Regions from separate parts of the Vibrio sp. KUL78 genome, predicted to be linked through region 2. Evidence: predicted binding sites of a transcription regulator. Region 2 holds the regulator's gene; each other region holds the start of a gene.

Region 1 (8,192 bases), 890 kb from region 2:
CGTGAAGACAACGCAAGCAACGCAATCAACAACGCAAAAACTCCAGTAATGGATGGCTTGTGGGCAAACAACCCACGTACTCTTATTTCGGCTTCTGGTATGGACGTAGGTCTGCCAGACGGTCAAATGGGTAACTCAGAAGTAGGTCACACTAACATCGGCGCGGGTCGTGTTGTTTATCAAGACCTAACTCGCATCACTAAATCAATCGCTGACGGTGAGTTCTCTCAGAACGAAGCGCTTGTTGCCGCTATCGACAAAGCAGTAGCAGCAGGTAAAGCTGTACACCTTATGGGTCTTATGTCTCCAGGTGGTGTTCACTCTCACGAAGACCACATCTACGCAGCCGTTAAAATGGCAGCAGAGCGTGGCGCTGAGAAAATCTACCTACACTGCTTCCTAGACGGCCGTGATACACCGCCTCGTAGCGCTGAAGGTTCACTAAAGCGTTTCGACGAGCTATTTGCTGAGCTTGGTAAAGGCCGCGTAGCGTCTCTAATCGGTCGTTACTACGCAATGGATCGTGATAACAACTGGGATCGCGTACAAGTTGCTTACGACCTACTGACTCAAGGCAAAGCTGAGTTCACTTACGACAATGCAGTAGCAGGGCTTGAAGCGGCTTACGCTCGTGAAGAAAACGATGAGTTCGTTAAAGCAACGGCTATCAAAGCTGAAGGTCAAGAAGACGCAGCGATCCAAGATGGCGACGCAGTTATCTTCATGAACTACCGTGCTGACCGTGCACGTCAAATCACTCGTACATTCGTACCTGAGTTTGATGGTTTTGAGCGCGCAGTATTCCCAGCGATCGACTTCGTCATGCTAACGCAATACGCAGCTGACATCCCGCTATCTATCGCTTTCCCACCAGCGTCTCTTGAGAACACGTACGGTGAGTGGCTATCTAAAGCAGGTAAGACTCAGCTACGTATCTCTGAAACAGAGAAATACGCACACGTGACGTTCTTCTTCAACGGTGGTGTTGAGAACGAATTTGACGGCGAAGAGCGTCAGCTCGTTGCTTCTCCAAAAGTAGCAACTTACGACCTACAGCCAGAAATGAGCTCTGAAGAGCTAACAGAGAAGATGGTTGCGGCTATCAAGTCTGGTAAGTACGACACTATCATCTGTAACTATCCAAACGCAGACATGGTTGGTCACACCGGTGTTTACGAAGCTGCTGAGCAAGCTATCGAAGCTCTTGATGCGAGCGTTGGCCAAGTAGTAGACGCGATCAAAGAGGTGGGCGGTCAAATGCTGATCACAGCTGACCACGGTAACGCAGAGATGATGGTAGACCCAGTGACTGGCGGTACGCACACTGCTCACACTAACCTACCAGTACCTCTAATCTACGTAGGTGACAAAGCGGTTGAGTTCAAAGAAGGCGGTAAACTGTCTGACCTTGCGCCAACAATGCTAGCGATGACTGACATGGAAATTCCAGCAGAGATGTCTGGTGAGATCCTAGTTAAGTAATTGCCTTTCGCAGTCATGAAAAACGCCGATGTTTCTACATCGGCGTTTTTGTTTGCTTGCGCCTAAGGTGCCATGTGTGGATATAATGGCAACATCACTTTAGAGGTGCGGATTGCGAACAGCTATAGTGAACTATCAATCAGTTATGATTACTATTGAATGAGCAAACTCTTGTCGCTGCGTGTAGTGGAATTAGGATGAAACCAAACAGAATTAGGCTTTTTACCCCTCGTTTGTCTGCACTGGTCGTGTGTTTAGGGCTCGCTTTACCCAGCGCCCATAGCCTTGCAAACCAAAATGAACTCACAGGTGTAAAAAGTGAGATAAGTCGTCAGCAAAAATCCCTATCTGCACAGCAAAAAGAGCTCGATACACTGCAAAAATCCCTGCGTGAGCAAGAGATTGGCATTTCTAATGTCGAGAAAGAAATCAAAGCAACAACGGCAGCGCTTGCTCAAGCCAACCGCAACCTAGATGGGTTTCATAGCCAAGTTGAGGCACTAACACAGCAAAAAGAGCAGCAACAAAAGGTGCTCGCTGAACTGGTACAAACCTACTACATCACCAAGCAAAATAACTCCGCGTCTGGTGTGCTTAGCACAGACCCTGACCAAGACCGTATCAGTCAATACTATCAGCATCTAGCGAAGGCCCGCGCCGAAACACTGGAACAACTTGCCGAGACCGAACGCAAGCTAGCGGAAAGTGAGCGAGCGTTGGAGCTTGAGCGCAATCAGATCGCTCAGCTTCTAGAGCAGCAAAAAGCCAAGCGTGACACCTTAGCTAAGAATCGAAGCAGCCGACAAAGCACGGTAAGCAAAATTCGCCGCAGTATCTCCAGCGATAAAAATTACCTCGCGGAGCTGCAGCGCAATGAAACCAGGCTAAAAGCGGAAATCGCCAAAGCGGCGAAGCGCAACCAAGTACCGATGGATGGTCTTGCTCGTCAAAAAGGTCGTCTTCCATGGCCAGTAAAAGGCAAGGTGCTACATAGCTTTGGTACCAAACAAACCGGACAAGTCAACTGGAAAGGCATGGTCATCGCTGCCAACTATGGCGACTCGGTTAAGTCAGTTTACTCTGGTACCGTGGTATTCGCCGACTATCTGCGCGGCTATGGACTCGTAGTTCTGCTCGACCATGGTAAAGGCGATATGACGTTATATGGCTACAACCAAACCCTACTAAAGAAAGAGGGTGATAAGGTCGCAGCTGGCGAAACCATTGCTCTTGCCGGCGATACAGGCGGTCAAGACAGCTCATCCCTCTACTTTGAGATCCGCCGTAATAGTAAAGTCCAAAACCCGAAAAGCTGGTTAAAGCGCTAGCTCAGTACCGCTACTCATTGCTTTGAGTAGCGTGTTGTTGCAATCTCAATCAGCCTTTCTAGCTCGCTCTCTGGCATGCTGTTAATGCCGCCCGCCGCCTCTCTGCCACCACCGGTGGCAAACTGACTGCAAATTTCTCCTGCCCCTTGCTTATTATTAAGTGGCGCTCTCACCGAAACGGTATAGCACGGCTCTCCCGATACATCGCTTCTTGGCACCAATGAGACGTGCGCTTGATTAGGGGATTGATTGGCAAGTCTATTAATCCAGGTACCCGACATTCGTCTCGCTGCCGCACTATCCGGCAGCAAGACCACTTTAAGCACCGCTGAATCATGGCGTGTCTGCGCTGCGCTCAGCGCTGATTCGTCCTGTGCAAAGGCCGCTTTGAGTACATGATATGGGGAGCTAGGATCACCAATACACTCAAAAGGATCATGGTAGGCCAAAAGCTGCTGATACAAATCAACCGGATTAAAATGCAGGTCTTCGAGGCTTTCACCGTAGCCGTTGTAATTGATCAGCGTACCCAGCTCGTTAAGTAAGCGGCGCTGCTCATCACTTAACCTTAAAGTCGATGCCAATGCCTCAGCACTTGCCAGCATGTTGTCGCCATACGCAGCAGCAACCGCCCATAACCTAAATTGGCCTTGGAGCAACTTGTCGACAATCAGTGCCGTACAGGTATTCGCATCAAGGTCAATATGGGCATCAAGGTATTGGCTATTTGGAATGGAAGATGCCTTGTGATGGTCAATATAAGTAGTTGGAACATGATGATCCAAAAGCTTCTCGAGCGCGGCTTGATTTTTATCCATCGAGATATCAAGCACCGTCACTGAGCTTGCCTGCTCGAGTGGCACCTGCTGCAACAAAGCGATATCACGTTTAATGCCCGAGATAAGCTGACTCTCTTTTGGCTGCGCCAAACGTAGTTGCAGTAAGGCAAGTATGCCGTCGGCATCGCCATTGAATACATCGTAATGCACCTTCACACTCTTCCTTTAATGCGGGGATAGAAACCACAAACCCTACTTGTTAAGTAGGGTTTGGACAATACGAATTGGCTATATATCATGCCGTTAGCAACAGTTAGCTTGTTGGGCTACCCATCATGCGAACGCCATCTTCTAGCAGCGTCAGTTGCTCTTTACCTTTATCAGTCGCCAGAGGCTTAACCACATGGATCATTTGTAGCATACCTTGTTGGATCACCTCTTCGGTGATTTTAGTGCGTGGTGACATCGCCGACTGATAGCTTAGCCAACCCACTGCCATCATGTGCAGGGTTGTGACCAGTGACTTGAGTTCTTTATCGTTGATGGTGAGCAAATCAAGCTCTACAAATGCCTTGAGAATGTTAACCAAGTTGCCCTGCAAACGCTCTTGGACCTCGATGTACTCTTCATGCAGCTTCGGGTCTCGCTGCAAAATCTCTGGCAGATTGGCATAGAAAAAGCGGTATTTCCACATCAGAGTGAAGATGGAATCCAGGTAATGTTTCAGCAGTGCTAGGCTCTCTTGCTGGCCTTGGACTGGGGTAAAACGCTCGATGAGTTCTTGCGAGTAAAGCGCAAAAATCTCGCGAACGATTTCTTGTTTGTTTCGGAAATGGTAGTAGAGATTGCCCGGGCTAATCTCAATGTGCGCCGCAATATGGTTGGTTGTCACGTTGCGCTCGCCATCAGTATTGAACAAGTCGAGGGCGGCATAGACTATTTTGTCACGTGTTTTCATTCTAACTTTTCCTTTCCCTAGTTAGAGTTAGTATACGTGCTCAACTTGTACACGAAAAGTCAAGAGATGGTGAGTTACACTGGTTAGACCAAACAACACCCGTATTTCGCATATTCACCACGTAATCCATTCATGGTGAGAAAACAAAAAAGCACCCAATGCAGGGTGCTTTCAATATTCTCGAATGAGCGAAAAATTACTCTACTTCGTCCATTTTACCTAGTAGGTTGCGAATGCGCTCTTGCCATTGGCTATGCTCGCGCTGCATCTGTTCCGTCTTCTGCTCTAGCTCTACACGGCTGCTGCGTAGCTCTTCAGCTTGGTTCGCTAGCTGTGCTTTCTCTTCTTTCAATTCCTCTACTTCCATTTGAAGAAGAGCGATTGTGTCAACTGCAGTTTGAATTTTTGCTTCTAGTTGTTCCAGTACTTCAAAAGACATCTCGGCCTACCCTTGTTTAATCCTGTGAAATGAAAATGCTTCATTCTATATACCCTATAGTGCCCCATTCTACTCAGCCTAGAGAAGATAGACACGTCCTATATTGCAGATTTTTCACTATTCGGTCAAAAAAGCGCCGTAAACTGACCTGCCGTTTACTAAAAAACGTTATTCAATATTGGCTTCGGCTTTGCAAGCTCTCCACCATCTGCGATTTTAACGACAAGATCGCCACCAAACAGATAAAAAGGCAAACGTTTCCCTTCTGATATGCTAGAATTCGCGCCGTAAATCATTTGTCATTTTTCATTAAATTGGAGTCAGTATGAAGCGCGATTTAGCAATGGCTTTTTCACGAGTTACCGAAGGTGCCGCACTAGCAGGTTATAAGTGGCTAGGACGAGGCGACAAAAATGCTGCCGATGGTGCAGCGGTGGAGGTCATGCGCAGCCTACTGAACAAGACCGATATCGAAGGTGAAATCGTTATTGGTGAGGGTGAAATCGACGATGCACCTATGCTGTACATTGGTGAGCACGTGGGTATCGGTGGCGATGCGGTAGATATCGCTGTTGACCCAATTGAAGGCACACGTATGACGGCGATGGGTCAGTCTAACGCGCTAGCCGTTCTTGCTGCGGGCGAGAAAGGCAGCTTCTTGAAAGCTCCAGATATGTACATGGAGAAGCTGGTTGTGGGTCCTGGCGCTAAAGGCGTCATTGACCTTAACAAGCCACTCAAAGAAAACCTAAACAACATCGCAGCCGCGCTGGGCAAAACCCTTGATACTCTGGTAGTAACCACACTAGCAAAACCACGTCACGATCAGGTTATCGCTGAGATGCAAGCAATGGGTGTTCGCGTGTTCGCAGTGCCAGATGGTGATGTAGCGGCATCGATTCTCACGTGTATGCCAGACAGTGAAGTCGACGTGATGTACTGCATCGGTGGCGCGCCAGAGGGTGTAGTTTCTGCGGCGGTAATTCGTGCGCTTGATGGTGACATGAACGGTCGTCTGCTGCCTCGCCACGCTGTAAAAGGCGATACCGAAGAAAACCGTAAAGCAGGACAAGACGAGCTTGAGCGCTGCGCGGAAATGGGCGTTGAAGCGAGTGTCGTGCTGCGTATGGAAGATATGGCACGTAGCGACAATGTCGTATTCTCAGCAACGGGCATCACTAAGGGTGACCTACTTGAGGGCATCACTCGCCAAGGCAACATCGCGACAACAGAAACCCTGCTGATCCGTGGGCGCTGTCGTACCATTCGACGCATCAAGTCTACGCACTACCTAGAGCGTAAAGACCCAGAGATCCGCAACATTATCCTTTAAGCGAGTTCGCGATAGAAAAGCGCTGATCTTCATCAGCGCTTTTTTTATTTGGTTATACGTCATTTATCCATACGCAACATTGTAAATAATTTGCTTTATTAACCTTATCCGCCATAATACCTCGACTATCTTTACCTTAAGGCTGAACAAACAGAACGGATGCACTGATGAAAGCCACTGATCACATCATAGACATCATAAAACGCGAGGGAGCCGTCACCGCAAAACGTATTGCGGAGCGTTTGGGCATCACGACCATGGGCGCAAGGCAGCACCTCCAAAGCCTTGAAGAGGATGGATTGTTGCGATTCGAGGACGTCAAAGTCAAAGTGGGTCGCCCGAATAGACATTGGTCCTTGACCGCTCAAGGTCATGCGCGCTTTTCCGACCGCCATAGCGACCTCACAATTCAGTTTATTGACGCCATTGAGAATGTGTTTGGCAGTGAGGGGCTTGAGAAAGTCTCCAAAGAACGCGAGTTCAACACCCTCACAACCTACCAACCACACTTTGATCAACTACCCGACTTGCAAAGCAAGGTTCAGAAATTGACTGAATTGCGCGAGAAAGATGGCTACATGGCAGAGCTTGAGCAAACCGATGATGGGTTTGTGCTCATCGAGAATCACTGCCCTATTTGCAAAGCGGCTTCTCGCTGCGAAGCGCTATGTCAATCTGAGCTCAATGTATTCCAAGCCTTGGTTGGCAGCGACGTTAACGTCGAGCGCGATGAGCATATCGTTAAAGGCGCCAGACGATGCGTCTACAAGTTTCACGCAAAACAATAAGCCCAACCTACGTGTCTCAACTCTGAGACACGTCATGCATTTAAGTTTGTCTTTTCTCATTAAGTCCTACGCTATGAATATGGTTCGATAACGTTAGGCATAGGAAGGCAAACATGGCAGAGCCGATTTCACTTCCCTCTTTTGAGGATCTAGCAGCGATGGCAAAAGAAGACCCAGAGAAGCTCAGCCAACTGCGACATCAACTGTGTGAGCAATTTATCGAGAGCTGCTCGAGTGACATGCAACCAAGATTGCATGCCCAGCAATCCCACATTGAGCGAGTGCTGCAGCGCGCCAAAAACCCTATCCACGCTAATGTGCTGTTGAGAGAAGAGCTCCACAAGCAGATCGTTAAATTTTCAGAGGCGCTGCATGGTGATCTCCCATCACCAAAACAAACGGCCGATGTATTGCCATTTCGCCGCGATGAGGAGTGGCGCTGAACCAGCTCATACGTAATAGAAAACAGTCGCGCACTAAAAAGGGAAGCCAATGCTTCCCTTTTCTCACACGATTCGTAAGCACATTACTTGGGCTCATCACCGTATTGGTTAGGACCTTCGGTGCCCTTAAGAAAACCGCACTCCACTAAAATCCATGCACCACACGCTAGGGCTGAAAACGACAACAAACTTTGCACCATCGACGGCTGAGCGGCTGTCGCAGGATCTAACGTCGGTAAACTCATGCGCCCAAACACCAATGGCAAGTTAAGCAATAGCCACCAATTAGATTTATTGCGGTCATGCCAACGCTTCGCCGTGATAGCTAGGTCAGGGATAAGCAACATCAGCAATAGCAAGGGCAACAAAAACTGCATCACATTAGGGAATAGAAAATTTAGCCCCTGTGCAACAATCATAATGGCTAAGTAGTAACAGACATTCCACATCCAGAATGTCTTACGCCCAATGCGTCCATTGAATGAAAACAGTAACGATTTTAACGGCATCAAATCACTCTCGTATTAATTGGTAATCTTTTGAAAGCAGGTCTTGTCCATATCGCGAATGTTCACTGTTAAGCTCTTAATATGGCTCGCCTGCTCTCTTAGCACTTCCATCAGCTTTCTTGAAAGCTCGCGT
Region 2 (8,192 bases):
AGCAATCGGTGCCTGTCCTGAGTTCGCTGAGCTTGGACCTGAAGGTAATCCAATGGCGACTTGATCATCACGCAGTGGCATAAATCGACTGCCGTCAGCTAACTCAAATCCCTCGGTAAGCATACGTGATGCCGCCACCATCATATCAACAGAACCCTCAGGCGCAGCGCCCGTCGTATAAGGATTGGCCAGCCCACCATTGTTGTATAACTGCACATGCAAAAGATCTAAGGTATCCCTTAATTGATCGATAAGGGGAATATAAGCGCCCCAAATGCCTGAGTAAGCGACCATTCCGCCTTGCACATAAGGATGTTCCGGAGCCATGGTAAGGTACATGTCGCCGCCCGTATTCGCTTCGATTGCTTTTAGTGCACGTGGCAAACGCGCTTGGATTTGACTGCCGTGGACGAGATTTGAGCCACTTTCGTAATCAACATCTAATCCATCAAATCCCCACTCATTGATGATCTCTGACAAACTCGAGACAAACGCAGTTTCATCCGCGTCTGTGTTCAGTGTGATGGTGCCTTCAGCGCCACCAAGCGACAGAACGATAATCTTACCTTCTGCTTGTAACTCTTTGATGTCTTGTTTGAACTGAACGGGATCTATCGGCGCACAGCTCGAGTAGATGTCACCATTGTAGAGATTAAAATGCACTGTACCATTACTGTTACGATCATTGTCAGCAAAAGCAATGTCGATAATGTCCCAGTCTTTCGACATTTGGTTAAGTGGAATTGGACAGCCCGCACCATTGACAAAGTTGTGCCAGTAGCCGATGAGCTTATGTTTCGGTTGGACTACAGATTTTGCCGACACGCCGACGCTAGCAGACGTCACCGTATTCCCTTGCAGATCCGTGCTGATGACACTCAGTTGATAGTTCCCTATGGTAGTTGGCGTCCAAGAGAACTGATACGGCGCCGTGGTGTCACCGTTGACCAAAAGACCATTAGCGTAGAGTTCAACCTTAGCCACCTCACTCTGCAAGGAGCTGACATTCGCATTCACAGTCACAACTTTGCCAATCGCGACGACATCACCAGAAGAAGGAGAGGTAATCGCTGCGACCATAGGTTGATCAGTCACTGATACCGTTGTGTTTAATTGATTGCTGTTACCTTCATTGTCAGTAGCAATGACCTTTAAATCTACAGAGCCCTGTCCCACTGCATTCCACGTCCATTGATAAGGTGATGCCGTCACTAAGCCTATTGACGTACCATTCACGAATGCCTCAGCATCGGCAACTGTTCCATCTAGATCCTCAATATTCGCAAGGATAGTGATATCACTTCCTAGCAGAACCGTTTCGCCCTCTACCGGTGAAATAAGTTCAATATTTGGTGCTGTCGCACAGGCACCCTGTCCACTCCAGGCATCTTGCCAGTACTGTCCAACGCCAGGCTCATAAGCCCATGCCGAGTCAGATGAACACCAGCCGCCAACAAGACATTGATAGAGCTCGCCATTGTTGACCACATTCTGCCCGGTTGCGTAGCTACTGCCAGCGATATAGGTTGTCGCACCTGAGCATTTGCCTCCTGCCGACGCTATGGCTTCAACCGTGATAACTTGCGACTGAGACATCGCGCCTTTATCGTCTGTCGCAACGGCTTGTATCGTATAGCTGCCTGCAGCAGGTGATATCCAATCCATGACCCAAGGAGCGACGGTCACAGACTTTTCTAGTGCACCATTGACACTAAATTCAACCTTGCTAATGGTACCATCCGAGTCTGAGGGCTCTGCGGCAAACTGGACACTTTCTCCTACCGAAACTCGAGTCTTCGAACTGGTCAAGGTAACGACTGGCGGCTGATTAGATGCGTCTACGACTGAGAATGTCTGAGCCGATTGTGTAGACGCACCTTTATCATCAATGGCTGTGACTACCAGCTCATAATTGCCACTTTCTGTGAACCAAGTTACTTGGTAGGGAGCGCTCGACAGCACTGCCAGTTGCGCCCCTTGCAGCTCAAATATCACCTCTCGAACTTCCCCATCACTGTCTTCGGCCAATGCAGAGAAGGTGACTTGGTTTCCTGAGGCTAACTGTGCGTTGGAGGCTGGAGAAGTAATCGTCACTGAGGGAGCAGCGTTTATGCCACCAGCATCACAGGCCCCTATTAGTGACCATTCTTGATAAGGTTCGGAGTGGTTAACAGGGTTAGCGTTAAGGTTCCACCAGTTCGCTTGGAACGCCGATGATTGCCATTGGACTTGAGCGCCACCGTTGTAGCTTGTGCCGTCGTCCCAAATGGGCAAACTGTCACACTGTACTGCCAAGCTTGGTGCAGAAAACAGTAAACTGGGGGTGAGCATCAGCGACAAATTCACTGACCGTTTAAATATTGGAATAGAGCCTAATTGTAGCTTGGTCATGGAAAATCCTTTTGTTGAACCAAAGAATGTCGTTGCCAATCAATGCTGCCCAATCGAAGCAGTTCAACGGAAACGACGCCACTATCAAACTAGCTCAGGTTTATAGAGTCTTTTTCCGACTCAGAAAGCACCGACTTCTCACGCGAGTCAGTTAACAAAAATAGTTACAAGTTGCATATACAACGACCAGGTATCTCTACATTGCTCCCATAAAAAAGCTCCAGCTATCAAAGAGACAACTGGAGCATTTTCTATCACTACACGCTAGCCGACTTTAATCACCAGCAAACATGTAGCCCTCGCCATGGACAGTGATAAATATCTGTGGATTCTTTGGATCGGATTCCATCTTGGCACGCATGCGACGGATAAGAACATCAATGGTTCTATCGTTTGGCGCATCAACTCGATGACTGATCATATTGAGGATACGCTCACGGCTCAGAACTTGATTTGGATACGTTGAGAGTGCAACTAACAATTCATATTCAGCCTTGGTCAGTTTTACAGGGTCGCCATTATTCGTCAATGAACGACGCTGCTTATCGAACGTCCATTCACCAAAGTGAACCACATGCTCGTTTTGCACTGACTCTTCAAGTACTGGCTGTTTGCGCGCTAGTGAAATACGCCACAATAGGTTTTTTACTCGCACTAACAGTTCGCGTAGCTCAAACGGCTTAGTGACATAGTCGTCTGCCCCCATCTCAAGGCCAACAATACGGTCAATACTATCGGTGCGACCGGTCACCAAAATGATTCCAATGTCTGACTGACTTCTTAACTCTCTTGTCAGCATCAAACCATCTTCACCAGGGAGGTTAATATCTAACATAACGAGATCGATACTGGATTCTTCCAGCACCTGACGCATCGTCTGACCATCTTCAGCTTCGCTAACCAAGTAGCCTTCATTTTCGAAGTAACCAGCCAGCTTACTGCGAGTGACTACGTCATCTTCTACAACCAAAACGTGATATTTCATCTGTGGTTTCTCAATCTTGTCATGACAGGGACATTCTATTCATAAACATTCACAATTCTAGTCTACATCCCCTCATAGGCATGGAAACCTTACTATTTTTTGATTCAAAACAACCAAAACGATTGCGTCTCATATGCAACGAATACTCGAGTCAACTTACCCTTAAAGCAATTAATTTTTGTCTTATTTTTTCATAAGTTAACTCAATTCTTCACACAACAAGTTATTGCTATTCATCTTTATTGGCTAAAATAGAGTTATCATTTTTGGAGATTATTCAAATGCAAGAAATCAAAGCATTTAATGAGCAACGCGCAGAAATCTATTGGTGGCTTTCAAGCCTATTCGCTGCGGAGCTCACTGATGATGAACTCAACAAATACCACAGCCCTGAAATTCGCTCTTTCTTATCTGGCTTAGGAGAAAACCCTTCCCTAAAAGAACCCATTCAGGTCTTTACAGAGTCCTTGAACCGCCTTCAAGTCAGAGAAGACGCACAATTAGAGCTTTCTGCCGATTTTTGCGATCTATTTTTAAAGTCGGACAAGCACGGCGCACTGCCTTATGCCTCTATGTATATTGGTAAGTCTGGTCTTTTAAATGATCAACCTGCACAAGATATGGCAGATCTTTTAGCTAAGCACAATGTAGCAGTGAATAAGGACTTAAATGAGCCAGCGGATCACCTCGCGATCGAGCTAGATTTCCTAGGCAACTTAATCATTCGCTCCAATGAGCTTGAAGCTGAGGCACATATGAACGATGCGCTGCACGAGCAAGCAGAGTTCATCAAGAACTACTTGATGACATGGCTACCTCAGTTTGTTGCGAAATGCCAAACTAACGACGAGTTTGGGTTTTATGCCTCTGCCGCTAAACTACTCGAAGCATTCTGCCAACTTGACTACACCTACCTAGAGGGTGAGCAAGACTAGCCAACCTAAAGCGCAAATCACTTGCATCACATCTGTGAGAATTAATTTGCGCTTTAGTTATAAATTTATTGGATAAGTCATTGCCAGCGCTCAAACCTAAGTCTACAATCCGCCGTTTAAATGCAAATGCCCTTGGCATTCAACGCGGACTTGTGTCCAAAAACACCTGTTGAAATCTACGCTCTGAGCTTTTTTCGCCGTGGCTTGCATGCAACTTTCGGTTTTCGCAGCCAAATACTATGTTTACAACAACATAGCGTTATATGTTTGCAAAGACCACTATACTTGAAGCGGTACCAACGTTAATTATCAAGCCGCGACTAATAGGATATCACTATGGCAACTATTAAAGATGTCGCCCGCCTTGCAGGCGTTTCAACGACCACAGTATCCCACGTTATTAATAAGACTCGCTTTGTTGCTGAAGCAACTCAAGAAAAAGTGATGGCGGCGGTCGACGAACTCAACTACGCACCAAGCGCCGTTGCACGTAGCTTAAAATGCAACTCAACAAAAACCATCGGTATGTTAGTGACTCAATCAACTAACCTGTTCTTTTCAGAGGTTATCGATGGTGTTGAGAGCTACTGCTACCGCCAAGGCTACACGCTGATCCTATGTAACACTGGTGGCGTGTATGAAAAGCAACGCGATTACATTCGCATGCTGGCAGAGAAGCGCGTGGATGGCATCCTCGTGATGTGCTCTGATCTTACCGAAGAGCTGCTAGAGATGCTTGATCGTCACGCCGACATTCCTAAAGTTATCATGGACTGGGGCCCAGAAAGCTCACAAGCGGACAAGATCATCGATAACTCTGAAGAAGGCGGTTATCTGGCAACGAAGTTCCTGATCGAAAAAGGTCACACGGATATTGCCTGCCTGAGTGGCCATCTAGAAAAAGCCGTGTGCCAAGAGCGTATCATCGGTTACAAACGTGCCCTTGCTGAAGCAGGTATCGAGATGAAAGACGATCGTATTCTTGAAGGCAACTTCGAATGCGATACAGCGGTTATCGCTGCTAACCGTATTGCTGCAATGGAAGACCGACCGACCGCTATCTTCTGTTTCAACGACACCATGGCGTTTGGCTTAATGAGTCGCCTGCAGCAACTGGGTGTGCGCGTACCGGAAGATATCTCTGTCATTGGATACGATAATATTGAGCTGGCTGAGTACTTCTCGCCACCTCTAACCACGGTTCACCAACCTAAACGTCGTGTGGGTAAAAACGCGTTTGAGATTCTATTAGAACGAATCAAAGATAAAGGTCATGAAAAGCGCATTTTCGAAATGCACCCAGAGATTGTTGAACGAGACTCTGTCAAAAGCCTTACATAGAGCTGACAAAAGTGCCTTTCTAGGCACTTTTTTTGAACCCCATTCAAGTTTTCTTCTCTCGATTGTTAGTTTTTTACGCACCCTCAAGCACAAATAACCCGCCATTATTTGAACCAACATCACATTTTTGCAACGGAGTAATCATAGGCTTATGTCGTTTTCATTTATTCTAATGAAGTCACGCACAGGGCAAACCATCTGAAAGGGTGGGACGCAAAGCCTCCGGCCTAAACCAATTTTTAATTGATAGGTAGCGGGGTTGCCGATGGCAAGGGGAGAAGACTCAGTTATGGCATATGCCTAACAGAGCTCTGACACCTGATTGCTATACTCTCGGACCTGATTCTGGTGACACAATCAATAACACCGAGAAAAGAATAAAGCATGGATAATCCTATACTAAAAAATTCAATGCAATTATTCGCTCAGCTTGGAAGAGTAAAGTCTCGCTCCATGTTTGGGGGATTTGGCATCTTCGTAGATGATACGATGTTTGCCTTAGCAGTGAATAACAAATTACATATCAGAACTAACCGTCAGACCGTATCCACCTTCAAAAAACTGGGTTACAAGCCTTATGTTTATAAAAAGCGTGGATTTCCCGTTGTTACTAAGTACTTCGCGTTACCTGAAGACTGTTGGCAAGATCAAGAAGGTATTCTCGATCACGCTAAACAGGCACTCGAGTTCGCGAAAACTGAGAAAGAGCAACAATCCGAAGCGAAACCTAATCGCCTGAAAGACCTTCCGAATCTTCGCCTTGCCACTGAGCGTATGCTCAAAAAAGCAGGCATTGAATCAGTGGTTGAACTTCAGGATCATGGTTCGGTTGAGGCTTTCAAGGCCATTCAGAGAACCCATTCAAGTACCGTAGGTTTAGAGCTTTTATGGGCTCTTGAAGGTGCGATAAATGGTACTCATTGGTCTGTGATTCCTCAGACTAAAAGAGATGAACTGGCTAGCTTAATTAATTAAGCTACGGTAATCTCGAGAAAAAATCAGCCTTATGGCTGATTTTTTTGTATTAGCTGAAAGGAAAAACATACTCATCCTTTCTACTACACTAATACTGAGTCATCAAAAGGATATCGTCATGAGCAAGAAGCTGATACTAGGATTGGTTTTGGTTGCTGTCGTCATTTACTTAGGCATCAACTTTGGTCAACACCTCACACTAGAAAACGCAAAAGCACAACAAGTAGCACTGAGTGAATACATCAATGAGAACTTCGTGGCTGCTGCCCTCACCTATTTCTTCGCTTACATAGCGATTACTGCATTCTCCGTTCCAGGCGCTGCCGTGGTTACCTTACTTGGCGCTGCACTGTTTGGCTTTTGGACTAGTTTACTGCTTGTTTCATTTGCGAGTACCATAGGCGCTACATTGGCATTCTTGAGCAGTCGCTTCCTACTTCGCGATTGGGTACAAAGTAAGTTCGGTTCGAAACTTGAGACGATCAATAAAGGTGTCGAAAAAGACGGTGCTTTCTATCTATTTTCTCTAAGACTCATTCCTGTGTTCCCATTTTTCTTGATTAACTTATTAATGGGTCTCACGCCAATTCGAATCTCTAAGTATTACTTGGTGAGTCAACTGGGCATGCTGCCAGGAACTGCAGTATACCTCAATGCAGGTACCCAGCTAGCGAACATTGACAGTCTATCAGGCATTGTTTCCCCTACCGTGTTGGCATCGTTTGCCCTACTCGGTTTGTTCCCACTTATTGCCAAATGGATTATGGGAAAAATCTCTCGCTCACCACAGGTACAGGAATAGATGAAGATATTTGTAGGCAATAACCCACCAGAAACACATATTGTCCAACAGCAGTTGATGGCTGAAGGTATAGAGTGTGAAGTACGAGGCGAAGGTGTTTTTGGGTTACGAGGGGAAGTACCGTTTGACGAAAGTTCTCTACCCTACGTTTGGCTTTTCAACAGAGAGCAAGAAATGATGGCACGAGCTGTCATTCAAGATTGGCAAAAACAGGCTGAGAAAAGCGGTAACGTGCCGTGGGTATGTTCAGCTTGCCACGAGACTAACGAAGCGCAATTTGGCGTCTGCTGGAACTGTCAGACGCCACAAACAGCTACGATGCCACAGACTTAATGAAATCTATTGAGTGCTTATTGAACTCTTCTGGACGCTCAACATTGCACACATGACCACAATCTTTGATCTCTAATAGACGGCTGGACTTATGTTCAGCCACCATCTCTTTGACTGGCTTAATAAACATATAGTCTTTATCCCCCATCAGATACAAAGTCGGAATCGGCAACTCTCGGTCTTTAAAGTAGCGGTTGAGAGGGTTCACTTCTGTCGTTAGGCGGTACCAACGCTTGAACTCTTTTTGGCACAGCTTTTTCGCCTCTCGGACGAATAACAATCGTGACTCTTTTTGGCCTTTTTGCGGCATGACAATATACGCGAACAAGCTGTAAAGCCACATATAAGGGATAATGTGCTTACTCCAGTTGCCAATTTTCACCAGAATTTGCGAGCGAGTATTAAAGCGAGTGACCGCACCGCCTAAGAC
Region 3 (8,192 bases), 1.3 Mb from region 2:
TCAGAAGAATACCTTCCGCGCCGCGGATTGGCAGCTTCTTACCTGATGATGGAATAGAGCTTGTTTGTGTTAGCTCGTCCGTATCACCCAGTAAGCGTCTCGCAATCACGATGCTCATGAGTTCGCCAAGACCAATCGCAGCAAGCAAGTCGTCGAGCGACTCAAGCTTAAGGTCGGTGAGCACTTCGTTGATGTTCTCTGGGTAGATGGTATCAACAGAGTGGCGACCTAATGCATGGTTAAGCAGGCGGCGACCCAGAACCACAGACTCTTCACGACGCATGGTCTTCAGCACCTGACGGATCTTAGTGCGAGCACGTGACGTCACGACATAGTTTAGCCATGCCGCATTTGGACGAGCACCTGGTGCACTGATGATCTCAACGGTTTGACCGTTCTTTAGAGCCTTGCTTAGTGGGTACGGGTTACGATCAACGCGAGCTCCCACACAGGTGTTACCGACATCGGTATGCACCGCATAAGCGAAGTCGACCGCAGTCGCGCCAAGCGGTAGCTCGACGATACGACCTTTTGGTGTGAACACGTAAATCTCATCTGGGAACAGATCGGATTTTACGTTTTCAATAAATTCAAATGAGTTACCTGCGCTTTGCTGTAGCTCAAGCAGGCTTTGCATCCAACGCTGTGCCTTAATCTGCGCAGTAGTGCCAGTGCGATCGCCATTGCCTTTGTATGCCCAATGCGCTGCCACACCCTTGTCTGCCATCTGGTCCATGTCTTCAGTACGAATTTGTACTTCAACAGGAACACCGTGAGGACCAACCATCGAGGTGTGAAGAGATTGATAGCCGTTCGCCTTTGGTACCGCAATGTAATCTTTCATGCGACCTGGACGGGGCTTATACAGGCTGTGTACTTGACCAAGTACGCGATAGCAGGTGTCCGCCGTGTCCACGATAACGCGGAAGGCGTAGATATCCATGATGGTGTGGAAGCGCTGCTCTTTGGTTTTCATCTTGTTATAGATGGAGAACAGATTCTTCTCACGACCTAGTACGCGACAGTTCAAGCCAACCTCACCGAGGCGGCCTTCGATCTCGCTATGGATACGTTGGATCATTTCCTTACGGTTACCGCGAGCAGCTTTCACTACTTCTTTTAGAACGCGATAACGGTTTGGATAAAGCGCTTCAAAACCTAACTCTTCAAGCTCGGTCTTGATGTTGTGAATACCGAGACGATGCGCAAGCGGCGCATAGATCTCTAGGGTTTCACGAGCAATACGGCGTTTCTTGTCCGGACGAAGCGCGCCCAATGTACGCATGTTATGAGTACGGTCACTGAGCTTAATCAAGATCACGCGGATGTCTTGCACCATGGCAAGCACCATCTTGCGGAAGTTTTCCGCTTGAGCTTCTTTGCGATCTCGGAATTTTAGCTTGTCGAGCTTAGAGACGCCGTCCACGAGTTCCGCGACGGTGTTGCCAAACTGTTCTTCTAGCTCTTCTTTGGTGACTTCCGTATCTTCAATAACATCATGCAACAGTGCTGCTTGCAGTGTTTCAATATCCAGACGCATTTCTGCGAGGATACGAGCTACCGCAACAGGGTGGATGATGTAAGGTTCACCGCTAGAGCGGGTCTGCCCTTCATGGGCATCTCTTGCTACCACATAAGATTGACGCAGAGCCTCAATTTGAGGCTCTGTTAGGTATTCTTGGGCAACGTCTTTAAGGCTATCGAATAGGTACAAATTATAGGCCCGAAAGTCGATGGAACTCTGATTGGATAGGTCGAATTAACGGTTGTGAGCGATGCTGCTTACTGCCGCTAGTTCTGCAGCTTCTTGCTCTTGCTGCTCTTGACGCTCGCGTGCGTCTAGTACTTCTTTCGTGATCAAGCCTTCTTCGATTTCGCGTAGAGCGATAACCGTTGGCTTATCATTTTCTTCTGGCACTAGTGCATCTTTACCACCGATTTGCATCTGACGTGCGCGGCGAGCCGAAATAAGAACTAGGTCGAAGCGGTTGCCAACTTTTTCAACAGCGTCTTGAACAGTTACGCGTGCCATAAGAACTCCAATAGTTAACTAAATTTTTGATGACGAGAAAGTATACAGGCTATTACATTTAGATTCTAGATCACAAATGATCCGTTTAGCTACTGTTACTTAGGGTTTATCGGCGATATCACTAATGAGATCGCCTGTTATTTCATTTCATCGCGCTAGGCGAAAAACAGAATAGGTATGAAATACGAGCGAATTACTCCGCTAGTAGCGCATCCAGCATGCCTTTATATTTCACAGCTTGCTTGTCTTGCTTCAAACGCTCAGCGCGTAAAATTGCTTTAAAATCAACAAGTGCGCCATCAAAGTCATCGTTGACGATAACATAGTCGTACTCGTTGTAATGTGACATTTCTGATTTTGCTTCGCTCATGCGTTTTGCGATCACTTCATCGCTGTCTTGACCGCGCACGTTTAGGCGACGCTCAAGCTCACTGTTTGACGGCGGCAGAATAAAGACGCTTTTCGCTTCTGGCATCTGCTCGCGGATTTGGCGCGCGCCTTGCCAGTCGATATCTAGGAAGACATCGATGCCTTTATTTAGCGTTTCTTCAATCCACAAGCGAGACGTACCGTAGTAGTTACCAAACACTTCGGCATACTCAAGAAACGCGCCTTGCTCAATCAGTGATTCAAACTCTGATTTTTCAACAAAGTGGTAGTGCACGCCGTCTTCTTCACCAGGGCGCATGCCGCGAGTGGTGTGAGAAACAGAAACCTTCATTGCGTAGGTTGGGTTTTTTTCCAACATAGCTGCAATTAAGCTCGATTTACCAGCGCCGCTTGGTGCCGATACGATATACAGGGTGCCTTTACCAATCATTTGTCAGTGTCCGCATTCTTGGGTTGAAGGAATAGAAGCTGCGCGATGCACTCTTCTATTTTAGATAAAACACTGGCCCAAGTGCTGAAATTTCGGCCAGAAAAATGGAGGCGAAGAGTATCATGATTGAGGGCAGCACGACAAGCTGTCTTCTCTTTGATGTGAGGACTTGCATAAGGCGCGTAGGGTAGGTGCCGATAGTCGAGAGATAACATTGAAGGCAAACGTTTGCTTATTTATCAAGGTTTTGTTTTTTAAGCGATAAAAACCAACAAGAAAAACATTGATTTATTTCTCTGGCTGATTAGAATTCGCGCCATTATTTTTGTCGCGCATACGTTTGCGTCTCCGTCATTTCTATCTTTAAAGGTTCCACTGTGAGTGCAGAATTAGCTGGCCAAAGGCAAGCCAACCCCTCTTTTATCGAAGCTACCTTCAAGGTGAGCGAGCGTAAATCTACGATCGGCACCGAGGTATACGCAGGTTTTATTACGTTTCTAGCGATGAGCTACATCCTAGCGGTGAACCCAGCCATCTTGGGTGACATTCCCGGCATGGACCGTGGCGCGGTATTCACTGCAACGGCGCTAGCTGCGGCATTTGCGACTCTGATTATGGGTTTCTTTGGTAACTACCCAGTGATGTTGGCACCAGGTATGAGCATGAATGGCTTCTTTAAAGGCATGCTTCTTAGCGGATCTGTGGCTCTGGTTTGGCATGAAGCGCTACTGGGTATCTTCTTCTCGGGCATCATCTACTTGATCTTATCGATGACTAAGATCCGTAAGGCGATGATTGAATCGATTCCAGAAGACCTTAAGCTGGCGATTACCGTATCGCTCGGCTTGTTTATCGCGTTCTTGGGACTTAAGAACGCCGGTATCATCGTTTCAAACCCAATCATCTTGGTGAGCATGGGCGATATCCTGAACCCTCAGGTTATGATCGCTTACATCAGTATCTTCATTGCTCTGGGTTGTATGGTTCGCGATATCAAGCTAGCGACGTTTATCTCGTTCATGTCGGCCATCGTTCTAACCATCCTTGCTGACACCTTTATGGGCACAAGCAACGCGCCAATTCCAGACCAGCTCGTCGCGATGCCGCCAAGCATGGCAGGTAGCTTTGGTGCTATCTTCGATTTCTCTGGCTTAACGGCAGAGAAGATGTTTGATCTGCTGTTCATCGTGATTATCTTTTTGATTGTCGATTTCTTCGATGGCTTGAGCACGATTGTTGGTGTGGGCCGCGACGCTGGCATCATCGACAAAGACGGGAAGGTGCCAAATGCTCGTTCAGCGCTCGTTGCAGATGCGGGTGGTACTGTAATGGGTTCGCTGCTTGGCACAACGTCGGTTACAGCATTCTCTGAGTCGGGTATCGCGTCTTCTCAAGGTGCGAAAACGGGTCTAGCGGCAGTTGTAGTAGCCGGTTTGTTCTTTGTCTCTCTATTCTTATACCCGCTATTCTCATTGTTCTCTGCAGCCATGGTGGCACCAGCGATGGTCGTCGTTGGTATCTATATGATTGGTCGCCTGGGCGATATTAAGTGGGATAAAAAAGAGTCGCGCATCGCTGCCTTCTTTACCATTATGTTTACTGTGCTGAGCTTCTCACCAGCAAACGGTATGGCGATGGGCTTTATCAGTTATGCGTTTAGTATGGTTGTGGCAGGCAAGGGCAAAGAGGTTCACCCAGTGATCTATGTGTTGTCGGCGCTGTTTATGACTTACTTGGTGTTGTTGTAGTCACTAATAATCGGATAACCCTACAGCGCTGTCATTCCTGTGCAGACAGGAATCTATTTGAGGCTTGGCGCGAGCGTTGAGAAGACCCCTGCCTGAGCAGGCGCACGGCTAGTGGGGTGACGATCATTTTGAATTGCGATGAACCCTAAAACGCCGTCATTCCTGTGCAGACAGGAATCTTCTTGAGGCTTGGTGCGAAAGTTGAGTATCCCTCCGCTAACGCAGTAGCACGACTCATGTGTGGGCGGTTACTTTGAGCGCGGTACACAAGCAATAAAAAAGCAGGCATCAGCCTGCTTTTTTGTCATTCAACAGAATTACTCAATATTCTGAATCTGCTCACGCATCTGCTCAATCAACACCTTAAGCTCAACACCTGATGCGGTGATATCCGTGCTGATGGACTTAGACGCTAGCGTGTTCGACTCGCGGTTAAACTCTTGCATCATAAAGTCGAGACGACGACCGACTGCACCACCTTTCTTCATGATGCTGTTGGTTTCTTTAACGTGAGAATCGAGGCGATCTAGCTCTTCGGCTACGTCAGACTTTTGCGCCAGAAGAATCAACTCTTGCTCAACGCGAGAAGCATCAAGCTCGATCTTAGCTTCTTCAAACTTGCCAAGTAGACGTTCACGTTGCCATTCGATGATTTCTGGCATGCGAGCGCGAACCTTCACCACTTCTTCTGTGATGGCATCTAAACGCTGAACGATCAACGCCTTCATGTTTTCACCTTCACGACCACGCGCTTCGATGAAGTCACTCAGTGCACCCTCAAAGCCGTCTAGTAGTGCTTTGTTGATGGTGTCCATATCTTGCTCTGGCGTTTCCATCACACCTGGCCACTGCATGACTTGGAATGGGTTAATGCGGTTTTGCTCACCAGTCAGTCCCATGATTTGGTTCGCTGCACCAATCACTTGCTTAGCGAGTGTTTCATTGATGTTCAGCTCGCCTTTAGCTGCAGGGTTTGCTTCAAAGCGAAGGTGACATTCGACCTTACCGCGCGCCAAACGCTTACGGAAGCGCTCACGAAGTACAGGTTCAAGACCACGGAACTGCTCAGGAAGACGGAAGTATGTTTCGAGATAACGTTGGTTTACAGAGCGGATTTCCCATACTGCGCTACCCCAGTCACCTTTGACCTCTTTGCGCGCGTACGCGGTCATGCTGTAGATCATGAAATGATTCCCTTGGATTCAATAAATGTGTTCAAACTGTCTTCATGGTAGCACAGAGCTCGAATCGAAGTCACACAACCTAGACCCATACTCGCTTCTCCGTTATAATCTTCGCCCAACCAAATTCGCTTCCCCAACAAAGGTAATGTCCATGCGTCCAAATGATCGCGCAGCAGACCAAGTGCGCCCAATAAAAATTACTCGCAACTATACCGCTTACGCAGAAGGCTCTGTGCTGGTAGAGTTCGGCAATACCAAAGTGTTGTGTAACGCAACAGTGGAAGAGAATGTACCTCGCTGGCTAAAAGGCCAAGGTAAAGGCTGGGTAACCGCTGAATACGGCATGCTACCACGCTCAACGCACTCAAGAATGCGCCGTGAAGCGGCAAGTGGCAAGCAAGGCGGCCGCACCATGGAAATCCAACGCCTAATCGCTCGTAGCCTACGTGCAGTCGTAGACCTAGAAGCCATGGGTGAAATCATGGTGACAGTCGACTGTGACGTTATCCAAGCGGATGGTGGTACTCGTACTGCATCTATTTCTGGCGCTAGCGTTGCAATGGCAGACGCATTTGCTCACCTTGTAGCAAAAGGCACACTAAAAGCGAACCCAATGAAAGGGCACGTTGCGGCAGTATCTGTGGGCATTCTTGGTGAAGACGTTCTGTGTGACCTTGAATATACCGAAGACTCGGCAGCCGATACCGACATGAACGTTGTGATGACGGAAGATGGTCGCATGATCGAAATCCAAGGCACCGCAGAAGGCGAACCGTTTAGCCACGATGAGCTAATGGCGCTACTGGCGTCAGCGAAGAAAGGCATTACCGAGATCGTAGCAGCTCAGAAGCTGGCATTAGAAGATTGATTGATGGCTCCCGTAAGGGGGCTATTTTTTTGTGTATTACAGATACACAACGACACGTCATTCCACTGGCCGTGCGCCTACGCAGGCAGGAATCTACTTGAGGCTTGGTGCATGCTTTGAGTAGACCCCTGCCTGCGCAGGGGTGACGAACTGTTTAGGCAGTAAAAAGACAAAAAGCATCATGTCTACCGGGTATGACAACAACATACCTAAACACAACAACCGAGAGAGATAAAATGAAAGCATACCAGCGTGAATTTATTGAATTTGCATTAGAGAAAGAAGTCCTAAAATTTGGCGAGTTTACCCTTAAATCTGGTCGTAAAAGCCCTTACTTCTTTAACGCTGGGCTTTTCAATACGGGTCGTGACCTTGCACGTCTAGGTCGCTTCTACGCAGCAGCGCTAGCGGACTCTGGCATTGAGTTTGACGTGCTATTTGGTCCTGCTTACAAAGGCATCCCAATTGCAACAACTACAGCGGTTGCCTTGGCCGATCACCACGACATCGATACACCTTACTGCTTCAACCGTAAAGAAGCGAAAGACCACGGTGAAGGTGGCAACCTGGTAGGTAGCGCACTTGAAGGTCGTATTATGCTGGTGGATGACGTAATCACGGCAGGTACTGCGATTCGTGAGTCAATGGAAATCATCAAGGCGAACGGTGCAGACCTCGCGGGCGTGCTGGTTGCTATTGACCGTCAAGAGAAAGGCAAAGGTGAGCTATCTGCGATTCAAGAAGTTGAACGCGACTTTGGCTGCGCAGTGATTTCAATCGTAAGCCTGACTGACCTTATTACTTATCTTGAAGAGAAAGGTGGTAATGCTGAGCATTTAGAGGCGGTGAAGGCGTATCGAGCTGAATTTGGTATCTAGTTACCTAAAGCAAAGCGAAAGATAAAAGAGCAGGCATAAGCCTGCTCTTTTTCGTTGATGACTAAAGCCATTTTGAGAGCCCGTTTCGGGCAAATTTAACGCGATTTTTTTCTTTTTCTTCTTTGATGCGCTTTAGTTCTTCGTCACCGTCATCGGCCTCTCTAATAGGGTGTTCTAAGTGAAACAGGACAGCTCTGCCCGCAACACCATAATAATCAACGTCTGCGAGTATTAGACGCCGGTGTAGGTCAATATCTTCCCCCCCCCATCCAACGTAATCCTCATCAAATCCGTTTACTTCCAGAAAATCACTGCGGTCAACGGCAAAGTTGGCACCGTAGGGCCAGATGTCTTTGACTTTCTTCAGAAAAGGTAGCATTGCGTCTGGGAAACGTAGAGCTTGCTCCGAGTGAGACGCCACCTTGAAGATAGATAAGCAAAGCAATCTAACGCTGTTATTCAAGAAACTCGGCTGTTTAACTCGGCGCTTGAGTTCGCTCGTTAGTTTCTCTCGCAAGTTAATACGTGGCCCGGTCGTTATCATCTTTGGCTGATATAACGACCTATGGTCACTTATAAAATATGGGCTAGGGATACAATCACTATCTGAAAAAATAATTCTGTCAGCAGTGCTGCTAGCGGCTGCTTTGTTTAGAATCATC
Region 4 (8,192 bases), 1.6 Mb from region 2:
AAGCGTGCCAAGTTCCGTACCCGAGGATCGGCATGGTCACAATCATTCCAATCCCGTAGGTGGCAAAACCAATTAAAATACCGCCGCAAATGATAAGAGCCCACACTATCATGGCCGGAATGTTGGATTTCACCGCGTTAAAACTGGTGAAGACCGCGGTCATGATATCGACTCGACGTTCCATCATAAGAGGGATCGAGAAGGCTGAAATGCTAAAGATAACCGCTGCGATAACCGCGCCAACAACACTGCCGGTAATCAAAAACGGCGCGAACTCAGTTAGGGGAGCGCCTTGCACTGATGGGTAGAGCGCATGTAACAGCGCAGCGATACGCATCCAAAATATCATCGCTACCGCGAGTAACACGGCAAACGCCCATTGTGATGTTGAGTTGCGACCAATGGCTTTCATGGAATGGAACAGGCTCGGTTTGTGCCCTTTTTCTCTCTCCCAAGCGGCATCATAAAGACCCAGCGCCAAGAAAGGCCCGATAAGCATATAAACCACTAGGCTTGGCATAATGACGAGGTGTGTACCTTGCCATTGCACCAATAGAACGATCGCGACCGCCGCTGCGGTAAAGCAGAGTCCGTAGAAAGCACTAATGATTGGCATACGTATGAGGTCATGCAAGCCGAGCGCGAGCCAGTGGAATGGGGCTGATACACTCAGTTGGTTGCACGGAATGGTTTTAGCGTAATCTTGATCCCTGACTTCATGTTTCTTCTGGAAGTCATCAGAATTTACAGTTCGAGGCATATGTCCTCCCTGATTGACAAACTGGCCTTCGTTTTATCAGGGCATGGCGCTAATAGTCGCGGTGTTAACACGAGCAGCGACTCTCGCCGCAGTTGACGTGTCCTTACCAGCTTACCGTTATTAGCGTCTTCCCCTCTTAAGTGCTCTATTTTGCATACGAACAAACCGAGCAAATTGGTCTATTCGCAAGGGCACTTTTGATTAACTATTGACCGTGTTACAGGAAAACACAATTTTCAAAAGGGTATTAAATCAAAGCCATTCGAGTTTAAGTTAACAACTTTGTAACAAAGTGTTTGAAAAGACAGGATTAAAAAAATAAAAAAGCCCTCAAAATAATTTGAGGGCTTTTTTGGAGTAAATACTCAGACTAAGAGTAATTACAGACCAGCGAAATCACGTAGGATTGCCGCTTTGTCTGTCGCTTCCCAAGGGAACTCTTCGCGACCGAAGTGACCGTATGCTGCAGTCTTCTTATAGATAGGTTGCAGTAGGTTTAGCATCTCTTGCAGGCCGTATGGACGTAGGTCGAAGTTTTGACGAACCGCCTCTACGATGATGTCGTGAGAAACTTTTTCAGTACCAAATGTCTCAACCATGATAGATGTTGGATCAGCAACACCGATTGCGTAAGACAGTTGGATCTCACAACGGTCAGCCATACCAGCCGCTACGATGTTCTTCGCTACATAACGTGCTGCGTATGCTGCAGAGCGGTCAACTTTTGATGGATCTTTACCAGAGAACGCACCGCCACCGTGACGAGCTGCGCCGCCGTAGGTATCAACGATGATCTTACGACCCGTTAGACCACAGTCACCCATAGGACCGCCGATTACGAAACGACCGGTTGGGTTGATGAAGAAGTTGGTTTCTTTGTTGATCCACTCAGACGGAAGTACTGGCTTGATGATCTCTTCCATTACTGCTTCACGCAGGTCAGGTGTTGAGATTGAATCACAGTGCTGAGTTGAAAGAACAACCGCATCGATACCAACGATCTTACCTTGGTCGTATTGGAACGTTACCTGAGACTTAGCGTCTGGACGTAGCCAAGGTAGAGTGCCGTTCTTACGTACTTCCGCTTGCTTTTGAACAAGACGGTGAGAGTAAGTAATAGGTGCTGGCATTAGGATGTCAGTTTCGTTGGTTGCGTAACCGAACATGATGCCTTGGTCGCCCGCGCCTTGCTCTTTAGGATCTTCTTTATCAACACCTTGGTTGATGTCTGGAGACTGCTTACCGATGGTGTTTAGAACGGCACAAGAGTCCGCGTCAAAACCCATGTCAGAGTGAACGTAGCCGATTTCGCGAACAGTTTCACGAGTTAGCTCTTCGATGTCTACCCATGCTGAAGTGGTGATCTCACCACCCACCATCACCATGCCAGTCTTAACGTAAGTTTCACAAGCAACACGTGCTTTTGGATCTTGTTCTAGGATTGCATCAAGAACCGCGTCAGAGATTTGGTCTGCGATTTTATCTGGATGGCCTTCTGATACTGACTCAGAAGTAAACAGGTGCTTAGCCATGAGAGCTCCAATTACTGTTTTTAAGCGAGTGTCGAATCACTCACTTGTAATAAATTCAATGATATATAGTAGGTGTATCTACATCTAGACGTCTATTCTAGTCATCAATGTTCGATTAGCAAGCGATTTTTGCTTTTAACATATAGCCAAACGTTTGCCTATTTTGCGCGTGGATCGCCACATTCCGGCGACATTATTCGGCGATAATGCCAAAAAATGACGGTAAATCGTTTGCAGAGACTATATGGCTTTGCGACAATAGCCGCCGCTGATTATTCAATCAGTCTATGAAAAACTTGGAATTCGCTTAATGCACTCAGGAGCAGACATGTCTTCTCGTAAACAACTCGCTAATGCAATCCGCGCGCTAAGCATGGATGGTGTTCAACAAGCTAACTCAGGTCACCCAGGTGCACCAATGGGTATGGCAGATATCGCTGAAGTTCTTTGGCGTTCTCACCTAAATCACAACCCGTCAAACCCAGAGTGGGCTGACCGCGACCGTTTCGTACTGTCAAACGGCCACGGCTCAATGCTGATTTACTCTCTGCTTCACCTAAGCGGTTACGAGCTATCAATTGACGATCTTAAAAACTTCCGTCAACTGCACTCAAAAACACCAGGTCACCCAGAGTACGGTTATGCACCAGGTATCGAGACGACGACTGGTCCTCTAGGTCAAGGCATCACTAACGCGGTTGGTATGGCGATTGCTGAGAAATCTCTTGCAGCGCAATTCAACAAAGAAGGTCACGATATCGTTGACCACTTCACTTATGTATTCATGGGTGATGGCTGTCTGATGGAAGGTATCTCTCACGAAGCGTGTTCACTAGCGGGTACCCTAGGTCTAGGCAAGCTGATTGCGTTCTGGGATGACAACGGCATCTCTATCGATGGTGAAGTGGAAGGTTGGTTCTCTGATGACACACCTAAGCGCTTCGAAGCTTACGGCTGGCACGTAATTCCTGCAGTAGACGGTCACGATGCTGACGCGATCAATGCAGCGATTGAAGCGGCAAAAGCGGATCCACGTCCAACACTTATCTGTACTAAAACCATCATCGGTTTTGGTTCACCAAACAAAGCGGGCTCTCACGACTGTCACGGTGCACCACTAGGTCACGACGAAATTGCAGCAGCACGTGAATTCCTAGGTTGGGAACACGGTCCATTCGAGATCCCTGCTGACATCAAAGCAGAGTGGGATGCAAACGAAGCGGGTAACGCAAAAGAAGCAGCTTGGAACGAGAAGCTAGCAGCTTATGAAGCGGCTTATCCAGAGCTTGCGGCTGAGTTTAAGCGTCGTGTGAACGGTGAGCTTCCAGCTCAGTGGGAACAAGAAGCAAGCAAGATCATTGCAGACCTTCAAGCGAACCCAGCAAACATTGCATCACGTAAAGCGTCGCAAAATGCACTAGAAGCGTTCGGTAAGATGCTTCCAGAATTCATGGGCGGCTCTGCTGACCTAGCGCCATCAAACCTAACCATGTGGTCTGGTTCTCAGTCGCTAACGGCTGACGATGCGTCTGGTAACTACATCCACTACGGTGTACGTGAATTCGGTATGACAGCGATCATCAACGGTATCGCTCTGCACGGTGGTTTCGTACCATACGGTGCAACCTTCCTAATGTTCATGGAATACGCTCGTAACGCAATGCGCATGGCAGCACTGATGAAAGTGCAAAACATCCAGGTTTACACTCACGACTCTATCGGTCTGGGTGAAGATGGCCCGACGCACCAACCGGTTGAGCAAATCGCATCACTGCGCGTGACGCCAAACATGAGCACATGGCGTCCATGTGACCAGGTTGAGTCTGCAGTGGCTTGGAAATACGCAATTGAGCGTAAAGACGGCCCTACATCGCTTATCTTCTCTCGTCAAAACCTAACACAGCAAGATCGTGACGCTGAGCAGCTAGCAAACGTTGCTAAAGGTGGTTACATCCTGAAAGATTGCGAAGGCACGCCTGAGCTAATCCTTATTGCGACAGGTTCTGAAGTTGAGCTAGCAACAAATGCTTACGCTGAGCTAACGGCTGAAGGTAAGAAAGTACGCGTAGTGTCTCTTCCTTCTACTGATGTATTTGACGCGCAAGATGAAGCATACCGTGAAGCAGTTCTTCCAGCGGCTGTGACTAAGCGTATTGCGGTTGAAGCAGGTATTGCGGATTACTGGTACAAGTATGTTGGCTTCGGTGGCAAGATCATCGGTATGACGACATTCGGTGAGTCTGCACCAGCAGGCGAGCTATTCAAGATGTTTGGCTTCACGACTGAAAACGTTGTGAACACGGCAAAAGAGCTGCTTGCATAAGCACCTTTCTTCTTGAAATGAAAAACCGAGCCTAGTGCTCGGTTTTTTTCTGGGTCGAGAAACGCATTGTCCCCAGCTAACAACTCTTGATGCGAAAGCAACCGTTATCGGTTACCATGCAAGCCTTTATCACGTGAACAAAAAGGCGTAATGCGATGCTAAGAGTGGCAATTAATGGCTTTGGACGCATTGGACGGAATGTACTCAGAGCGCTATACGAAAGCGAGAAGAACGACCAAATTAAAGTCGTCGCCGTTAACGAGTTGGCGCAACCTGAAGCGATGGCTCACCTGCTTCAATACGATACCAGTCATGGTCGTTTTGATAAGAAGGTGTCTCATGACCAAGAGCATTTGTACCTTACGCATAAAGATGGTCAGTTCGACACCATTCGTATTTTGCATCTTGAGGACATCAGCCTGTTACCGTGGAAAAACCTAGAGGTTGATATCGTATTAGATTGCACTGGTGTATTCGGTAGCCGCGCTGATGGCGAGAAACATATCGAAGCTGGTGCAAAGAAGGTGCTGTTTTCTCACCCAGGCAGCAATGATCTTGATAACACCATTATTTACGGTGTTAACCACCATACCCTGACCAAAGATCACACCATTGTCTCCAATGGTTCTTGTACCACGAACTGTATCGTGCCGGTTATTCAAGCGTTAGATGAAGCCTTTGGTATCGACTCTGGGACTATCACCAGCATTCACTCTTCGATGAATGATCAACAAGTTATCGACGCTTACCATGGTGATCTACGCCGTACACGCTCAGCCAGTTTATCCATCATTCCGGTGGATACGAAACTCCATAAGGGCATCGAACGCATCTTTCCGAAATTTTCTAACAAATTTGAAGCAATTTCTGTAAGAGTGCCAACAATTAACGTCACCGCTATGGATCTTAGTGTAACTATAAATACGAATGTGAAAGTTAATGACGTAAATCAAGTCATTATTAACGCTTCTCGGTGTACATTAGACGGCATTGTTGACTATACTGAAGCACCGCTGGTTTCCGTGGACTTTAACCACGACCCGCACAGCGCCATTGTTGATGGGACACAGACTCGAGTGAGTGACGGTCGTCTGGTCAAAATGCTGGTGTGGTGTGACAACGAGTGGGGCTTTGCTAACCGCATGTTAGACACCGCGTTAGCAATGCAAGCGTCTCAGTAGTATCAAGGGCGCTCTTGGGGAAAAATATTAATTTCGAAGGTTGAAATTAATATTCATGAGCCCAATATAAGTAAGCAGTTGATGAATTCTAAAACTTGGCAAGAAGCCGGGTTTCAAAAACTTTATTTATTTTTTAGTTGAGAGGACTAAACATGTCTGTAATCAAGATGACTGACCTGGATCTAGCAGGTAAACGCGTATTTATCCGTGCTGATCTGAACGTACCTGTAAAAGACGGTAAAGTAACATCTGACGCTCGTATCATTGCGTCTCTACCAACCATCAAGCACTGCCTAGAAGCTGGCGCTAAAGTTATGGTTACGTCTCACCTTGGTCGTCCTACTGAAGGCGAGTACGCAGAAGAATTCTCTCTACAACCTGTAGTTAACTACCTAAACGACGCACTAGATTGCGACGTTAAACTAGCAAAAGATTACCTAGACGGCCTTGAGCTTAACGCTGGTGAGCTAGTTGTTCTTGAAAACGTTCGCTTTAACAAAGGCGAAAAGAAGAACGAAGAAGAGCTATCTAAGAAATACGCTGCACTGTGTGACATCTTCGTAATGGATGCATTCGGTACTGCTCACCGTGCACAAGCTTCAACTCACGGTGTTGGCATGAACGCGCCTGTAGCGTGTGCTGGTCCTCTACTAGCTAACGAACTAGACGCACTAGGCAAAGCAATGGACAAGCCTGCTCGTCCAATGGTTGCTATCGTTGGTGGTTCTAAAGTATCGACTAAGCTAACGGTTCTTGAGTCTCTATCTAAAATCGCTGACCAACTTGTTGTTGGTGGTGGCATCGCGAACACGTTCATCGCTGCAGCGGGTCACAACGTAGGTAAGTCTCTTTACGAAGCAGACCTAGTAGACACAGCTAAGAAGCTAATGGACGAGTGTGCAATTCCAGTTGCGACTGACGTTGCATGTGCAAAAGCATTCGACGAGAACGCAGAAGCTGAAATCAAGCACGTATCTGAAGTTCAAGACGACGACATGATTTTCGACCTAGGTCCAGACTCAACAGCTGAACTAGCGAAAATCCTGAAAGATGCTAAAACTATCCTATGGAACGGCCCTGTTGGCGTATTCGAATTCAAGAACTTCGAAGCGGGTACAGAAGGCATTTCTAAAGCGATCGCTGAATCTGAAGGTTTCTCTGTAGCAGGTGGTGGTGACACGCTAGCAGCTATCGACAAGTTCGGTATCAAAGCTGACGTTTCTTACATCTCTACAGGTGGCGGTGCTTTCCTTGAGTTTGTTGAAGGTAAAGTACTACCAGCAGTAGCAATGCTTGAAGAGCGTGCTAAAGCATAATTATCTTTTTATAAAGCGGACTGATTGGTCCGCTTTTATCTATGCTGCAATGGCTGGTTAACTTTGATACAATGCCGCCCATTGTGAGCAAACGATTGCCAATTTTTATTTAAAACGACAGAAAATAGGACTTATTCCATGTCTAAGATCTTCGACTTCGTAAAACCAGGTGTTATCTCTGGCGATGACGTTCAGAAAGTATTTGAAGTTGCTAAAGAGAACAACTTCGCTCTTCCTGCAGTTAACGTAGTTAACACTGACTCTATCAACGGTGTTCTTGAAGCTGCAGCTAAAGTTAAAGCTCCAGTTGTAGTTCAGTTCTCTAACGGCGGTGCTGGCTTCTTCGCTGGTAAAGGCGTTAAGCTTGAAGGTCAAGGCGCGCAAATCCTAGGTGCAGTTGCTGGTGCGAAATACGTACACGCAGTAGCTGAGTCTTACGGTGTTCCAGTTATCCTTCACACTGACCACGCTGCTAAGAAACTTCTACCATGGATCGACGGTCTTCTAGATGCAGGTGAAGAGTTCTTCGCTCAAACTGGTAAGCCTCTATTCTCTTCTCACATGATCGACCTTTCTGAAGAGTCTCTAGAAGAGAACATCGAAATCTCTGCTAAGTACCTAGCTCGCATGGCGAAAATGGGTATGACTCTAGAGATCGAACTAGGTTGTACTGGTGGTGAAGAAGACGGCGTAGATAACTCTCACATGGACGCATCTGAGCTTTACACTTCTCCAGAAGACGTAGCATACGCATACGAGAAACTAAACGCTGTTAGCCCACGTTTCACTATCGCTGCTTCTTTCGGTAACGTACACGGTGTTTACAAGCCAGGTAACGTTGTTCTAACTCCAACTATCCTACGTGACTCTCAAGCATACTGTGCAGAGAAGTTCGGTATCGCACCTAACGCTCTAAACTTCGTATTCCACGGTGGTTCTGGTTCTACTGAAGCAGAAATCCAAGAGTCTATCGGCTACGGTGTTATCAAAATGAACATCGATACTGATACACAGTGGGCAACTTGGGATGGTATCCGTTCTTACGAAGCTGAGAACCACGATTACCTACAAGGTCAAATC

The links. The regulator PurR, encoded in region 2, represses purine synthesis genes. The targets are predictions, from matches to a motif close to TNANGNAAACGTTTNCNTNA.
Region 1: a site for PurR is predicted at 5,233-5,252, ahead of glpX (class II fructose-bisphosphatase). Genes of this name have one in related genera too.
Region 3: a site for PurR is predicted at 3,069-3,088, ahead of AC6I8Y_RS15690 (NCS2 family permease). Genes of this name have one in related genera too.
Region 4: a site for PurR is predicted at 2,435-2,454, ahead of metK (methionine adenosyltransferase). Genes of this name have one in related genera too.

Annotation. Positions count from the first base shown of each region.
Region 1 covers NZ_AP045837.1:248,749-256,940, reverse strand. Annotated here, with positions in the region: gene gpmM (2,3-bisphosphoglycerate-independent phosphoglycerate mutase) at 1-1,482, shown strand, start outside; gene AC6I8Y_RS01225 (murein hydrolase activator EnvC family protein) at 1,680-2,810, shown strand; gene AC6I8Y_RS01220 (DHH family phosphoesterase) at 2,825-3,799, opposite strand; gene AC6I8Y_RS01215 (TetR/AcrR family transcriptional regulator) at 3,903-4,547, opposite strand; gene zapB (cell division protein ZapB) at 4,744-4,986, opposite strand; gene glpX (class II fructose-bisphosphatase) at 5,312-6,319, shown strand; gene AC6I8Y_RS01200 (helix-turn-helix transcriptional regulator) at 6,487-7,107, shown strand; gene AC6I8Y_RS01195 (DUF3135 domain-containing protein) at 7,221-7,550, shown strand; gene AC6I8Y_RS01190 (DUF805 domain-containing protein) at 7,634-8,059, opposite strand; gene AC6I8Y_RS01185 (5-carboxymethyl-2-hydroxymuconate Delta-isomerase) at 8,075-8,192, opposite strand, start outside.
Region 2 covers NZ_AP045837.1:1,139,315-1,147,506, reverse strand. Annotated here, with positions in the region: gene AC6I8Y_RS05605 (Ig-like domain-containing protein) at 1-2,391, opposite strand, end outside; gene torR (two-component system response regulator TorR) at 2,666-3,376, opposite strand; gene torD (molecular chaperone TorD) at 3,658-4,311, shown strand; gene purR (HTH-type transcriptional repressor PurR) at 4,648-5,652, shown strand; cyclic di-GMP riboswitch class I at 5,831-5,919, shown strand; gene AC6I8Y_RS05585 (TfoX/Sxy family DNA transformation protein) at 6,037-6,627, shown strand; gene AC6I8Y_RS05580 (TVP38/TMEM64 family protein) at 6,746-7,429, shown strand; gene AC6I8Y_RS05575 (putative signal transducing protein) at 7,430-7,762, shown strand; gene AC6I8Y_RS05570 (alpha/beta fold hydrolase) at 7,743-8,192, opposite strand, start outside.
Region 3 covers NZ_AP045837.1:3,375,772-3,383,963, reverse strand. Annotated here, with positions in the region: gene spoT (bifunctional GTP diphosphokinase/guanosine-3',5'-bis pyrophosphate 3'-pyrophosphohydrolase) at 1-1,714, opposite strand, end outside; gene rpoZ (DNA-directed RNA polymerase subunit omega) at 1,760-2,032, opposite strand; gene gmk (guanylate kinase) at 2,226-2,849, opposite strand; gene AC6I8Y_RS15690 (NCS2 family permease) at 3,230-4,600, shown strand; gene AC6I8Y_RS15685 (YicC/YloC family endoribonuclease) at 4,918-5,784, opposite strand; gene rph (ribonuclease PH) at 5,936-6,652, shown strand; gene pyrE (orotate phosphoribosyltransferase) at 6,889-7,530, shown strand; gene AC6I8Y_RS15670 (galactosyltransferase-related protein) at 7,592-8,192, opposite strand, start outside.
Region 4 covers NZ_AP045837.1:3,143,997-3,152,188, reverse strand. Annotated here, with positions in the region: gene AC6I8Y_RS14620 (DUF2189 domain-containing protein) at 1-760, opposite strand, end outside; gene metK (methionine adenosyltransferase) at 1,141-2,292, opposite strand; gene tkt (transketolase) at 2,603-4,615, shown strand; gene epd (erythrose-4-phosphate dehydrogenase) at 4,771-5,796, shown strand; gene AC6I8Y_RS14600 (phosphoglycerate kinase) at 5,949-7,112, shown strand; gene fbaA (class II fructose-bisphosphate aldolase) at 7,251-8,192, shown strand, end outside.